DNA from 2 places in the Microbacterium sp. 22195 genome. Region 1 is predicted to be linked to the other one. Evidence: riboswitches for the same ligand, from Rfam matches in the RefSeq annotation. Region 1 holds a riboswitch; the other holds the start of a gene.
The links. Region 1 has a riboswitch for thiamine pyrophosphate ahead of ACTJJ4_RS12990 (ECF transporter S component). Riboswitches for the same ligand answer to the same signal wherever they lie in the genome.

Region 1 (7,021 bases):
GGCGTACGGCCTCGAGCCCGACCGCGAGAGGCTGGCGTACTATCGGGAGCTGTGGAACGCGACCTGATCGGCACGTTCGTCGGCATCCTCTCCGCCCGGGTGAGCCCCGGCCGGACCCGTCAGCTCCAGACGAACCGGAAGACGCCGGATGCCACTGCTGCGGCGATCGCGATCACCATGATGGCCGACCCGCCCAGCACCGCGACCGCGTCGCGTCGATGCAGCCGCGAGGGCCGCGACCAGGTGCGCGGAAGACCGGAGCCGAACCCGCGCGCCTCCATGGCCATCGCCAGCTTGGTGCCGCGACGGACGGCGAAGACCAGCAGCACGAACGCCATCGAGAAGAAGCGGCGCAGCGCACCGTGATCACCCACACCGCGCGCCCGGCGTGCCAGCGCCATCGTGCGCCAGTCGTCCAGGAACAGCCCCAGCATCCTGGTGCCGGCGAGCACGCCCAGCACGAAGCGGCTCGGCAGGTGTGCGACCTGGGCGAGCGCGTCACCGAGCTCGGTGGGGTCGGTGCGTCCGAACAGGAGGATGGTCGGCAGGCCCAGCGCGATCACGCGCAGTGCGACGGCGACGGCCAGTTCGATCGATCCCTCGCTGATCGCGGCGACCCCGAACCGCCAGAACACGTGCCCCTCGGGCTCGGCGTACAGCAGCATGCTCAGCCCCGCGATCGGCGAGAACAGCGCGATGGGCAGCAGCCGGCGCAGCACCGTGCGCACCGGCAGGCCGGTGAGCGGCAGGCACAGCAGCTGCAGCCCGATCGCGACCAGGGCGCTGACCGGGTCGATCGATGCGAACAGCGGAACCGAGAGCAGCAGCGCCAGTACGAGCTTGGTCACCGGGTTGACGCCGTCGAGCCAGGCGGCGCGCGTCGTGCCGGAGAGAGCGGGAGCCGGGGTCTGTGCCCTCACGACGGTCACCTCGTCCCTCCGGATGCCGGGGCGCCGAGGGCGAGTTCCACCCGCTGCCCGCCGAGATGGCGCACGACCGAGTCGTCGTGACTCACCGCGATCACCGTGCGGCCCGCGGCGACCTCCTCCTGCAGCAGCTCGACGATGCCGATCCATCCGCGCCGGTCCTGCCCGAAGGTCGGCTCGTCGAGCACGATCACCTGCGGGGCGGAGGCGAGCACGGTGGCCACCGACAGCCGCCGCTTCTGCCCGCCGCTGAGCGTGAAAGGGTTGGCGAGTGCCAGCGGCGCCAGCTGCAGCCGCTCCAGCAGGTCGTCGGCGATGGCGGTGGCCTCGGCATCCGACTTCTTCAGCGCTCGCGGTCCGACCGCGAGCTCGTCGCGCAGCATGCGGGCGAGGAACTGATGCTCGGGTTCCTGGAACACCGTGCCGATGCGGGTGAGCAGCTCGCGCGAGGTCCAGCGCGACGGGCGCCGGCCGGAGCGCCCGGCCAGATCGGATGCCGAGGACACCGTGCCCTCGAGCTCGGGCAGCAGGCCCGCGAGCGTGAGCGCCAGGGTGGACTTGCCCGCCCCGTTCGGCCCGGTGATGACCGTGGCCGCGCCGCGCGGCACGCTCAGGTCGAGTCCGGTCTGCACGGCGGTGCGCCCATCGCGCGCCACCGCGAGAGATGCGGTCTCGAGCACGGCATCCGCTCCGCTGCCGACAGGTTCCAGAACCGGCAGGGGGATGCCGCGGTCGGGCACCCACACGCCGGCATCCGCCAGCGCCTCGCCGTAGCGGCCGAAGACCTCCGCCGGCGTCCCGTCCGCGAGCAGGCCGCCATCGGCGGCCAGCACGATCACGCGGGTCAGCAGATCCGCCCAGATCTCGGTGCGGTGCTCGACGACGACGAGCGTGGCGCCGGTGGCATCCAGAATCCGGCCGACGCTCTCGCGCACCTCCCGCACGCCCTCGGGGTCGAGGTTGGCGGTCGGCTCGTCCAGCAGCAGCAGCCCCGGCCGCATGGCCAGGACGCCGGCCAGCGCGAGCCGCTGCTTCTGCCCGCCGGAGAGCATCTTGGTCGGCCTGTCCAGCGGGACGTCGAGACCCACCGCCTCGAGCGCCTCCGCCACCCGGCCGGGGATCTGCTCGGCCGGGACGGCGAGGTTCTCGCATCCGAAGGCGACGTCGTCGCCGACCTTGGAGAGCACGACACCGGCATCCGGGTCCTGCAGCACGAGTCCGATCGCGCCGCGGCGGGCCTCCGGCGCTGCGCCGTCGACGAGCAGCGAACCGGTGCGCTCGCCCTCCTCCGCGTCGCCGAGCACGCCGGCGAGACCGGCGAGCAGCGTCGACTTGCCGGCGCCGGAGGCACCGAGCAGCAGCACGCGCTCGCCGGGCTCGATCGTGAAGGTCGCGTTGCTGACCGCGGGAAGACGCCGGCCCGCGTAGCGCCAGCCCCATCCGTTCGCGGTGACGCGAGCCGGAGCCGTCACGCTCAGACCTCCTGGCGCGCTTCCCGGCCGGCGGCGAATCGGCTCAGCGCGCCGGTCGCGGCGAGCGCGCGGACGAGCAGCCAGCCGACCAGGCCTGCCAGCAGCGCGCCCGAGACCGCCAGGGTGCCGAGGTAGATCGCGTTGAACTCGAAGGACTTCAGGAAGTTCGGCGAGGAGCCGTAGAACATCTCGAAGATCCAGGCCGCCGCGCCCGCGCCGACCCCGGCGAGCATCGCCACGGGGAGCGTGAACCGGCGGTAGAGGAACAGGGCGAAGATCAGCTCCGCACCCAGGCCCTGCACGATGCCGGAGAGCACGGTGGAGACACCCCACACGTTGCCGATCAGCATCGAGATGATCGCGGCGACCACCTCGACGACCAGCGCGGCACCGGGCTTGCGGATCACGAGACCGCCGATCACGCCGCCGATCAGCCAGATGCCGACGGCGATCCCGCCGAGGCCCGGGGTGACGGCGTCGGCTGCGCCGAACCAGGCGCCTCCGACGATGTTCCAGCCCCAGAAGATCAGGCCGGTCGCGACGCCGAGAACGGCTGCCACGACGATGTCGACGACGCGCCAGCGCGGCTGCGCGACAGCGGTGACGCCCTGTGCGGCGGATGCGGACATGGATGCACTCATCTGAACTCCTCCCTGCGCCGGCATGATCCGGATCAGGTTCGACGGTCGAAGCGCGGGTCGCTTCCTCTCAGCCCGGCACGCCGGACTCCCGTGGTTGTGCCCTCGATTCTAGTCGGTTCGTTCACGGGGATGGTTGGTAGCGTGTATCGGGTGACTGTCTCCCCCGAGTTCACACGCCCTGCCACGCGCCGTTCGCTGCGCGAGAAGTCGCGCGCGCACGCCGGGCCCGCCTCCGAGCCGGCCGCCGCGTCCGCCGACACGACTCCGGCGGGGACCGCGATCATCACCACCACCCCGTTCAGCGGCGATACTGGCGCTGTGGATGCCATCGATGGGACGCCCACGCCGGAGCAGGACGCTCCGGGACCGGCGGATGCCGCACCCGACGCTGCCGCCGAGCCGACCGCGCTCGCGGACGAGCCCTCCGACCTGCTCGACGACCCGACCGCTCCCGTGCACGTGATCCCCGATGCCGGTGCCGCGCGAGCAGCCGCATCCCCGTCCGGCGATGGCCTCCCGCCTGCGGAAGCACTCGCCGACCCCCGGCTGCTGGGCGCCGAGGACGCCGTCGCGGTTCCGCCCGTCGACGACTCCGCCTCCCCCGCGATCGCCGACCTGTTCGGCGCGCCCGTGCAGCCGGAAGCCCGGGAACTGTTCGATGAGCCTGCTCCCGTGACCGCTGAGGAGCCTTCCCCCCTCTTCCTGAGCGACATCGAGAACGCCCTGGCCGCGGAGGCCGACACCACCGAGGTGTCCGAGCCCGAGGTCGAGGCGCAGCCCGCCCAGGTGACGGCGTGGGCCGATGACCGGCATCCGATCACGGCGCTGACCTGGGTCGATCCGCTGAAGGTCGGGGCGACGCCGTCCGCCGAGCCGGAGACCGCTCCGGCGCTGTTCGCCGGGGCTCGTCTCGCGCCCACGGGGCGACGGCTGCGGCTGGTCCTCCCCCTCGGGGTCATCGGCGCCCTGTGCGCGAGCTACGTCGGCGGCACGCTCCTCGCCCCGCTCGACAACGTCGCACCGGCGGTGCAGAGCGCGACGGTCGAGATCGCCGCGGCACCGGCCGCGATCGTGACCTGGCCCGCCACGGGGAGCGCCGCAGTGGCGGTGCTGGGAATGAACCCGGTGGCGTCCACCACCGACCGGGACCAGATCGCGAGCCTCAGCAAGGTCGCCTCGGTGATGATGGTGCTCGACAAACTGCCCCTGAAGGTGGGCGAGCAGGGACCCAGCTACGCCTTCACCAAGGCGGACCAGCGCGACTTCCTGGACTACCGCCGTTCGAACCAGTCCTCGCTCGATGTGCCCGTCGGCGGCAGCCTGACCGAGTACCAGATGCTCCAGGGTGTGCTGCTGGGGTCGGCGAACAACTACATCGACCGGCTCGCCAGGGAGATCTGGGGCTCGGAGGCCGCCTTCGCCGACGCCGCGGCGAAGTGGCTGCGCGACAACGGCATCGAAGGCATCACGCTGGAGAATCCCTCCGGGTTCAGCAAGTCGAACGTCGCGACTCCCGAGGCGATGCTGCGCCTCAGCGAGCTGGCGATGCGCAACCCGGTCTTCGCGGAGATCGTCGCCACGCGCACGGCCGAGATCCCGGGCGTGGGCACCGTGACCAACACCAACAAGATGCTCGACGATCCCGGCGTGATCGGCATCAAGACCGGAACGCTCGATCACTGGAACCTGCTGACGGCCAAGGAGGTGAAGGTCGGTGACACGACCGTGCGCCTGTTCACCTCGGTGCTCGGGCAGGACAGCAGCAAGGATCGGCTCGCCGTGACCCGGGAACTGCTGGCCGGCATGGAGAAGTCGCTCGCCGATCAGCCGGTGTCGGTGCCGAAGGGCACCGTCGTCGGGAAGGTCACGACCGAGTGGGGCGGCGAGGTGAACCTCGTCACGGACTCCGACGTGCGCGTGGTGCTGTGGAACGGTGCGACCGCCACCGCGACCTCGGATCTCGCACTCGGGTCGAAGACCACGGCCGGGGCGAAGGCCGGCACGCTGAGCGCCAAGGGCCCGGTGAACACGGCGGAGACCACGGTGTCGCTCGCCAAGGAGGTCACCGCCCCGAGCATCTGGTGGCGGCTGACGCACCCGCTCGAGCTGTTCGGCATCGACAAGCAGTAGGTTCCGCCGCCGCAGACACGAGAACGCCCGCCCGGAAGGGGGCGGGCGTTCCGCATGCGTCGGTCAGGGTGCGGCGGCTCAGGTCCGGTCGGACTCGGATGCCGCGGACTCGGCCTCGCGCACGGCCTCGGCCAACTGTGGGGCATCCGCCGCCTCGGCGATCGCCTCCTGGGCGGCATCCTCCTGCGCGGCATCCTCGGCATCACCCGAGACGACGACCGGCGTGCTGCCGGTGAGAGCGTCCTCGGCGTCGATGTCGGATGCCGCCTGCTCGAACTGCGACTGGTACAGGCGCCAGTAGGCGCCCTGCGTGGCGATCAGCTCGTCGTGGGTGCCCTGCTCGACGATGTCGCCGTGCTCCATCACGAGGATGAGGTCGGCGTCGCGGATCGTCGAGAGACGGTGCGCGATCACGAACGAGGTGCGACCCTGACGTAGCGCCGCCATGGCGTGCTGCAGCAGCAGCTCGGTACGGGTGTCGACCGCGCTGGTGGCCTCGTCGAGGATGAGGATCGACGGCTGGGCGACGAACGCGCGGGCGATCGTGATCAGCTGGCGCTCACCCGCCGACACGTTCGACGCGTCCTCGTCGAGCACGGTGTCGTAGCCGTCCGGCAGCGAGTGCACGAACCGGTCGACATAGGTGGCCTTCGCGGCTGCGAGCACCTCGTCGTCGGAGGCCGACGCCTTGCCGTAGCGGATGTTCTCGCGGATGGAGCCCGCGAACAGCCACGGGTCCTGGAGCACCATGCCCGTGCGCGAGCGCAGCTCGTCGCGGCTGACCTCGGCGATGTCCTGCCCGTCGAGCAGGATGCGACCCGAGTTAAGCTCGTAGAACCGCATGATCAGGTTGACCAGCGTGGTCTTGCCCGCACCCGTGGGGCCCACGATCGCGACCGTCTGCCCCGGCTCCACCCGGAACGACAGATCGGTGATCAGCGGACGGTCCTCGGTGTACGAGAACGCGACGTTCTGGAACTCGATGACACCGCCGGTCGCCTCGTCGGGCAGGTCGGGTGCGTCCTCGGCATCCGGGTCCTGCTCGTCCGCGTCCAGGAAATCGAAGACGCGCTCCGCGGAGGCGGTGCCGGACTGCACCACTGCGGCCATGCCGCCCAGCTCGCTGAGCGGCTGGCTGAACTGCTGCGAGTACTGGATGAACGCCTGAACGTCTCCCAGACGCAGGTTGCCGCTGGCGACCATCAGTCCGCCGAGCACCGCGATGCCGACGTACGTGAGGTTCCCGACGAACATCATCGCGGGCATGATGATGCCCGACAGGAACTGCGCCTTGAAGCTGGCCTGGTAGAGCTCCTCGTTCTCGACCTGGAAACGGTCCAGGGCGTCCTGCTCGCGACCGAACACCTTGACGAGGGCGTGGCCGGAGAAGGCCTCCTCGACGCGGGCGTTCAGACGGCCGACCTTGCGCCACTGCGTGCCGAAGGCCTTCTGCGAACGCGGGCCGATCACGCCGAAGATGACGGCCATCAGCGGGAGCGACACGAGGGCGACCAGGGCGAGCTGCCAGGAGATGGAGAACATCATGATCAGCACGCCCACCACGGTGAGCACCGAGGTCAGCGCACCCGACAGCGACTGCTGCATGGTCTGCGTGATGTTGTCGATGTCGTTGGTCACCCGCGAGATCAGCTCACCGCGCTGCACCTTGTCGAAGTACGACAGAGGCAGACGGTTGATCTTGGCCTCGACGTCCTCACGCAGGCGCCACATCGTGCGGACCATGATCACGTTGATCACGTAGCCCTGGATCCAGCTCAGCAGCGCGGAGACCACGTAGATCGCCAGCACGGCCATGATGATCCAGCGCAGCCGCTCGAAGTCGACGCCCGCA
Region 2 (7,021 bases), on a different contig from region 1:
ATCGGGCCGCCGTCCGCGGACAGCGCGGCGATGCCCTGCTCGACGCCGTCGAGCACCTTGCCCCGGAACACCTCGTCACCGGTGCCGATGAGGCCGGTGGAGCAGACCAGGATGTCTCCCGCGCTCACCTCGAGGAGCTCCGCCGCCTTCTCGGCGGTGAGGTGGCTGGTCTGGAAGCCGAATGCGCCGGTGAAGCAGTTCGCCCCGCCGGAGTTCAGCACGATCGCCTCGACCGTGCGGTCCGCGATGACCTGCTGCGACCACAGAATGGGGTTCGCCTTCGCGCGGTTGCTCGTGAAGACCGCCGCTCCCACCTTGCGGGGACCGCGGTTGACGACCACGGCCACGTCCGGCTTGCCGGTGCTCTTCAGGCCGACGGCGACGCCGGCTGCTTCGAATCCCTGGGGCGCGGTGACGCTCACGGCGCTACTCCGTTCACGGTGAGGGCGCGGTCCTCGGGAAGGCCCAGCGCGAGGTTCATGGACTGCACGGCGGCGCCGGCGGTTCCCTTGACGAGGTTGTCGACCGCGGTCACGACGACCACGCGGTTCGCCGCGCGGTCGATGGCGATACCCATCAGCGCGGTGTTGGCGCCGAGCACATCCGCGGTGCGCGGGAACTGGCCTTCGGGCAGCAGCTGCACGAAGGTCTCGTCGCCGTACGCGGATTCCCAGGCGTCGCGGATCTGCGCGTCGGTCGCACCGTCGGCGATCGGCGCCGTGGACGTGGCGAGGATGCCGCGGGCCATCGGGACGATCACCGGGGTGAACGAGATGCGGATGCCATCGGGCGACGCATCCGAGGCCGCGGCGAGCGCCTGGCGGATCTCGGGGATGTGCCGGTGCGTACCGCCGACCGCATAGGGGTTGGCGGTGCCGAGCAGCTCACTGCCGAGCAGGTGCGTCTTCAGGCTCTTGCCCGCGCCGGACGGTCCGACGGCGAGGACGGTGACGATGTCGGACGGATCGATGACGTCCGCCGCGACGCCGGGCGCGAGGCTGAGGCTCACGGTCGAGGCGTTGCAGCCGGGCGCCGCGATACGGGTCGCGCCGCGCAGCTTCTCGCGCTGCTTCCCGCCGTTCACGAGCAGCTCGGGGACGCCGTAGGTCCACGGGTCGTGGAAGTCTCCGCCGTAGAAGGCGTCCCACGCATCCTGCGAGGTGAGCCGGTGGTCGGCGCCCGCGTCGATCACGAGCGGGACCTCGCCCAGGGCATCCGTGTACTGGCCCGACTGCCCGTGCGGCAGCGCCAGGAAGACGATGTCGTGCCCGGCGAGGATCTCGGGTGTGGTGTCCTGAAGGGTGAGATGCGCGAGCGAGCGCAGGTGCGGCTGGTGCTGCACGAGCGGCTGACCGGCGTTGGAGTGCGCGGTCACGGTGCGGATCTCGATGTCGGGATGCGCGGCGAGAAGCCGCAGGATCTCGCCTCCTGCATAGCCTGATGCGCCGGAGACGGCGACGGAGTACGTCATGGTTCTACCTTAACGGTCGAGTCGCGCCCGATGACGGGCATGACCCAGTGACAGTGGACCGGGGCGGCGACACCGGCTCCGGCCTCGAACCATCGCGGAACGGGCTGCGCGGGGTCGCCTAGAGTCGGCGGCCGGCGCGGCGTCGGCGCACAGGAGCGACACCCGGAAGGGGCGTCAGCGAGAGGTGTGCGGCCGAGGGCATGACGCGACAGTAGCGCCGATCGCGCAGCATCCGCAAATCCGCGGCGTCACACTCTCCGCCCGCCGCACGCTCCCCGCCCGCTCGGCTCAGCGCAGATCGAAGAACGCCCGCTCGTGCTCGGCCGCAGCGACGAACGCCCGGTGCATCCGTCGCCTGCGCTCCCCGTCGGCACCCGCGGCTGCCGCGACGACGTGGCCGATCGCCCGCTCGGTGGCGATCGCGAAGCCGGGGTCAGCGTATGTCGTCAGCCACGAGGCATACGGATGCCGCGGATCGGTCGCGTATGCGCCGAAGTCGCCGGCGTGCAGCCGGCGCCCCAGATCCGTGTACAGCCAGAAGCACGGCAGGATCGCCGCGATCAGCACGGGGTAGTCGCCGGAGAACGCGGCGGCCCGGAGGTGGTCGAGGTAGGCGGTGTTCACCGGGCTCGGCTCGGCGGCGAACGTCGCAGCCGAGATCCCCGTCTCGGGCGTCAGCCAGGTGGCGTGCAGCTCGAGTTCACCGGCGATCGAGCCGTGCGAGGACTCCGCCCAGAACGCCTGCTCCTCGGGGGTGGGGGCGAGACGGGCGGCCTCCGCCAGCACGCGCGCGTACTCACGCAGGTACAGGGCGTCCTGGGCGAGGTAGGTCAGGAACAGCTCGCGATCGAGGGTTCCGTCGGCGAGGGCGCGGATGAACGGGAGCTCGTCGATGTCGCGCCGGATGCTCGCGATGCTCCGCCACTACTCCGAGCGGATGTCCTCGGCCACCGGTGCCGTCTCGAGGCCGCCGCGTCGCCACAGCCCGGCGAAGTGGTTGACGGGGCCGTGTCCGCGACCGACGCACAGCTCGTCGCTCGTGCGCAGCGCCTCCCGCAGCCAGTCCCGGGATGCGGCGACGGCGGCTGCGGGAGACTCGCCGCGCGCCAGACGGGTGGCGAGCGCCGAGGACAGCGAGCATCCCGTGCCGTGCGTGTTCGCGGTGTCGATGCGAGCACCGGGGAATTCGACGATCGGGCCGCGTCCGACGAGCGCGTCGGGCGCATCAGCGCCCTCGAGGTGTCCGCCCTTGACGAGCACCTGCGCGTCGATCGCGGCGGAGAGCACGGATGCCGCGGCGAGCGCGTCCTCCCAGCCGCCGAGCTCGCGACCGGTCAGCACGCCCAGCTCGGAGAGGTTCGGCGTCACCACGTCGGCGCGACGCAGCAGATCGCCCAGCGCCCGCTCGGCCTCGGCGTCCAGCAGCCGGTCGCCGCTCGTGGCGATCATCACGGGGTCGATGACCACGATCGGCGGACGCGCGGTGTCGAGCCAGTCGGCGACGACGCGGATGACCTCCGTGTTCGCGAGCATCCCGATCTTCACCGCGTCGATGACGACGTCGTCCGAGATCGCGTCGAGCTGGTCGCGCAGGAACTCAGGCGGCGGCACGTGAACGCCCCGGACCCCCTGCGTGTTCTGGGCGGTGAGAGCGGTGAGCGCGGCCATGCCGTAGCCGCCGTTCGCGGCGATGGACTTCAGGTCGGCCTGAATGCCCGCACCGCCGGACGGATCACTGCCGGCGATGCTGAGCACGCGTGGCACGCCGGCGGCGCGCCAGCGGCTCACGAACTCGGCGGCGCGCTGCGCGGGGTCCTCGGCCGCGCACAGCGCCGAGACGACGGCGAGGCCCGCCGCGCCGGCATCCCGCAGCTCCTCGATGTCGTCGATGCCCACGCCGCCGATCGCGACGCACGGCAGCCGGCTGGCGGCGGCGAACGCGCGGAAGCCGTCCGCCCCGAGTGCCGGCGGATGGTCGGGTTTGGTGCTGGTCGGGCGGATCACGCCGACCCCGAGATAGTCGACGGTGCCCGCCGGAAGCGCGAGCACGGCCTCGAGATGCTCAGGACTGTTGGCGGTGAGACCGATCAGCGCATCGGGGCCGAGCTCGGCGCGGGCGCGGAGCACCGATGCGTCACCCTGTCCCAGGTGCACGCCGTCGACGCGAGCGCCGGCCTCGCGGGCGGCGATCGCCGCGTCGAGCCGGTCGTTCACCACGAGAAGGGCGCGTCCGTCGATGACGCGCGACAGCTCGATCAGCCGGGTCACGGTCTCGGCATCCGTCGCCTCCTTGTCGCGCAGCTGCACGATGCGGGCGCCGCCGTCGACGGCCAGACGCACGGTCTCGGTCACCCCGCGGTCGCCGCACAGTGTCGGGTCGGTGACGAGGTACAGCGAGAGGTCGGCGTTCACAGCTCCTCCGCCTCGATGCGGGCCGCGCCGGCGATGTCCTCGGGCCGGAGGCCGCTGAGGTCGTCGAGCAGCGCGACGGCGAAGCTGCCTGGTCCCGCGGAGCGTGCCGCCGCTCGCTCCGCGGCGATCGTGTAGACGAGGCTCGCCGCCGCGACGGCGATCAGGGCATCCGCGCCGGTGCCGCGGGCGGCGCCGAGGAATGCCGCCATCACCGCGCCGAGAGCGCAGCCGCCGCCGGTCACCCGGGTGAGCAGCTCGTCGCCGTTCGCCAGACGCAGCACACGCTCGCCGTCGGTGATGAGATCGACCGGACCGGACACCGCCACGACGCTGCCGTGCCGGTGCGCCAGCGCGCGGGCGGCGTCGGCTGCGGCATCCGTCGTGTCGGTCGCGTCGACGCCGCGACCACCGGCGCTGAGACCGGCGAGCGCGAGGATCTCGGATGCATTGCCGCGGATCGCGGTCGGGCGCTGCTGCGCGAGCTCGTGCGCGAGCGCGGTGCGGATCGGCAGCGCCCCGATCGCGACGGGGTCGAGCACCCATGACGTGCCCACTGCGTTCGCGCCGGCGACGGCTTCGAGGCTCGCCGCGCGCTGCTCGGGTGTCGGCGTGCCGAGGTTGACGAGCACGCCCGAGGCGATGCCCGAGAACATCCCGGCCTCGCCGACGATGTCGACCATCGCCGGAGCCGCGCCGACGGCGAGCAGCACGTTGGCGGTGAAGCCGGTGACCACCGCGTTCGTGATGCAGTGGGTGAGGGGCGGCGCCGCGCGCAGCGCCCCCAGCAGGTCGGCCGCCTCGCTGACGAGGCCGGTGGCGGATGCAGGACGCAGAGGATCGCTCATTCGCGACATCCCTTCGCTAGTACGAACTAGATCAGGTTCGACGGGTCTGTTCTCAGCCGCGGATGCGGCACCCCGTGTCACTGGTCGCGAGTCTAGCGAAGGGCGTCACCGGCAGAGCGCCCGGTGACGCCGGCGCCCGCCATCGGGGGCCCGGCTCCGGTCGCTCAGTCTTCGGCCGGATCGGCGTCGGCCCGCACGAGCTGACCGATGAGCTCCTGCTCCTCCGTGCGGGTCAGTCCCGCGCGGCGCTCTCGATCGAGCCCGCGGGCGCGCTCATCCTGGAGCACGCGCCGGATGGTCTCGTCGATGGGCGTGAGGCGACCACCGGATGCCTTGTACGCGGCGTTGTCCCGGCGGGCGAAACCGGGCATGTCGGCGGGGAGCCAGAGCGGCAGGGAGCGCTCTCCCATCCAGTAGTCCACGTCGTGCCCGCGCAGCCACTCGTCGGAGGCTTCGAGCAGCTCCCCGGTGTGGTCGGTGGCGGAGCGGATGCGGCTCAGCACGTCGACGAGCGGCCGGGCGTCGCCGATCGCATTGACGATCCCGTGCCTGCTCCCCCTCACCAGCAGGTCGGCGACGTCGTCGACGTCGATCACCTGCGTGTACCTGCCGGCGAGCGCGGGGACCAGCACCGGGTCGCTCCCCGCGCGGTCGAACGCCGCCGCCCAATAGCCGAAGCGGTCGCTGGGATCCCCTTCGCCGACGATCAGACCGGGCCGGACGATGAACGCCCGCTCGCCGAGCGAGCCCACGGCCTGCTCGGCTGCCACCTTCTCCGCGCCGTACTCGTACTCGTCGCCCTCCTGCGCGGGCTCGTGCAGTCGCCCGGATTCGTCGAGCCCGACGGTCGTGTCGTCGGAGTACGCCGACATCGACGAGACGTAGGTCCAGTGCGCGGTGCTGTCGCCGAGCGCCGCGACCGCCTCGCGCACGTGCCGTGCCCGGGAGGAGATGTCGACGATCTCGTCCCAGTGCTGCTCGCCCGGCCGGTCGTACACCGCCGGATCATCGCGATCCCCGCGCAGCAGCACCGTCCCCTCCGGGACCGGGCGTCCGCCCCGCGCGAGGCAGGTCACGTGCGCCCCGGCGTCCCGCCACCTCCGCGCGATTCGTCCCGACAACCACCCGGTTCCGCCGAGCACCAGCACCTGAGTCATGACGCCATGACAGCATCCCGGTGGCCCGAGGGGGAAGTGCTTCCGCTGTCAGCGGATGCGATGCCGCCCGCGCGAGAGCAGTGCTCTCACCACGGCATCGGACGGTCCGGGTCGCGACGGCTGTCGTCGGGCATGTGCGGAAGGTGCTCGCCGCCGGCGCGGATGCAGAGCCAGCGCAGCTCGCCCGGGCTGTCCGGCATTGCCCGCCAGGTGCGCCACACGCCCTGGCCCACGCGCACGACCGTGCCCTCCTCCACGTCGACGACATCGTCGTCCAGCCCCATCTGGCCCCGTCCGGCGAGGAAGATGTACAGCTCCTCGACCTTCTCGTGCACATGCCAGTAGCCGGCTTCCTCGCCCGGGACCAGGGCGTTCGCCGTCATGCCGATGTACTGCATGGTCAGCTCGTGGTCGACGACGCGGCGGCCGTCGCGCGAGCGCGCCTCGTCGAAACCGCCGTGGAACGCCCGCCAGTCCTCCAGCGCGCCGATCTCGGTCACCTGGTAGTCGCTCATCGCATCTCCTTCTCTTCCGATCCGTTCTCCGCACGCTCGACCGCGCGGATCCAGCCGTGCTCGCCCCGGCGGTACACCAGCCGAAGATGGTCGCGGTCCTGCGCACCCTGCCAGAACTCGATGCGCTCCGGCACGACGCGCCAGAGCACCCAGTCGCCCGCCGTGATCCCGGCACGGGCCGCGGGCGAGCGAGCTGCGAGATCCGCCGCGGACTCCTCCGCGGATGCCTCCTGCACGCTGCCGCGCACCCGCACGGCGCGGACCAGCGGCTGCCACCAGAACGAGAGCGCCGCGACCGGATGCGCAGCGAGCTGGATGCCCTTGGCGGAGCGCCGATGCCCGGCGAAGGACCAGCCGGTGTCGCCGAAGTCCTTCAGGATCAGGGTCCTCGAGTCCGGCAGCCCGTCAGGGTCCACGGTCGCCAGCGTCATCGCGTGCGGCTCGGCGACGCCGCGTGCGACGGCTTCCGCCAGCCAGTCCCGGAACAGCACGACCGGATCGGCCGGGGCCTGGGCGGGGTCGAATGCCGGGGCGTCCCCGGAGAGCGTGCGCATGCTGCGCAGCCACGCGGCGTCGGTCATGACCTCGAGCCTACGCAGACGCCGCCGCATCCCGGTGCGG

Region 2: another riboswitch for thiamine pyrophosphate. It lies ahead of thiM (hydroxyethylthiazole kinase); the one in region 1 lies ahead of ACTJJ4_RS12990 (ECF transporter S component).

Annotation. Positions count from the first base shown of each region.
Region 1 is NZ_JBQEPE010000004.1:71,535-78,555, forward strand. It holds gene ACTJJ4_RS12975 (phosphotransferase) at 1-67, shown strand, start outside; gene ACTJJ4_RS12980 (energy-coupling factor transporter transmembrane component T family protein) at 120-920, opposite strand; gene ACTJJ4_RS12985 (ABC transporter ATP-binding protein) at 926-2,398, opposite strand; gene ACTJJ4_RS12990 (ECF transporter S component) at 2,401-3,039, opposite strand; TPP riboswitch at 3,030-3,141, opposite strand; gene ACTJJ4_RS12995 (D-alanyl-D-alanine carboxypeptidase family protein) at 3,190-5,169, shown strand; gene ACTJJ4_RS13000 (ABC transporter ATP-binding protein) at 5,248-7,021, opposite strand, start outside.
Region 2 is NZ_JBQEPE010000011.1:10,183-17,203, forward strand. It holds gene argJ (bifunctional glutamate N-acetyltransferase/amino-acid acetyltransferase ArgJ) at 1-422, opposite strand, end outside; gene argC (N-acetyl-gamma-glutamyl-phosphate reductase) at 419-1,471, opposite strand; gene ACTJJ4_RS18440 (TenA family protein) at 1,760-2,386, opposite strand; gene thiD (bifunctional hydroxymethylpyrimidine kinase/phosphomethylpyrimidine kinase) at 2,396-3,883, opposite strand; gene thiM (hydroxyethylthiazole kinase) at 3,880-4,728, opposite strand; TPP riboswitch at 4,720-4,813, opposite strand; gene ACTJJ4_RS18455 (NAD-dependent epimerase/dehydratase family protein) at 4,893-5,885, opposite strand; gene ACTJJ4_RS18460 (cupin domain-containing protein) at 5,972-6,400, opposite strand; gene ACTJJ4_RS18465 (pyridoxine/pyridoxamine 5'-phosphate oxidase) at 6,397-6,981, opposite strand.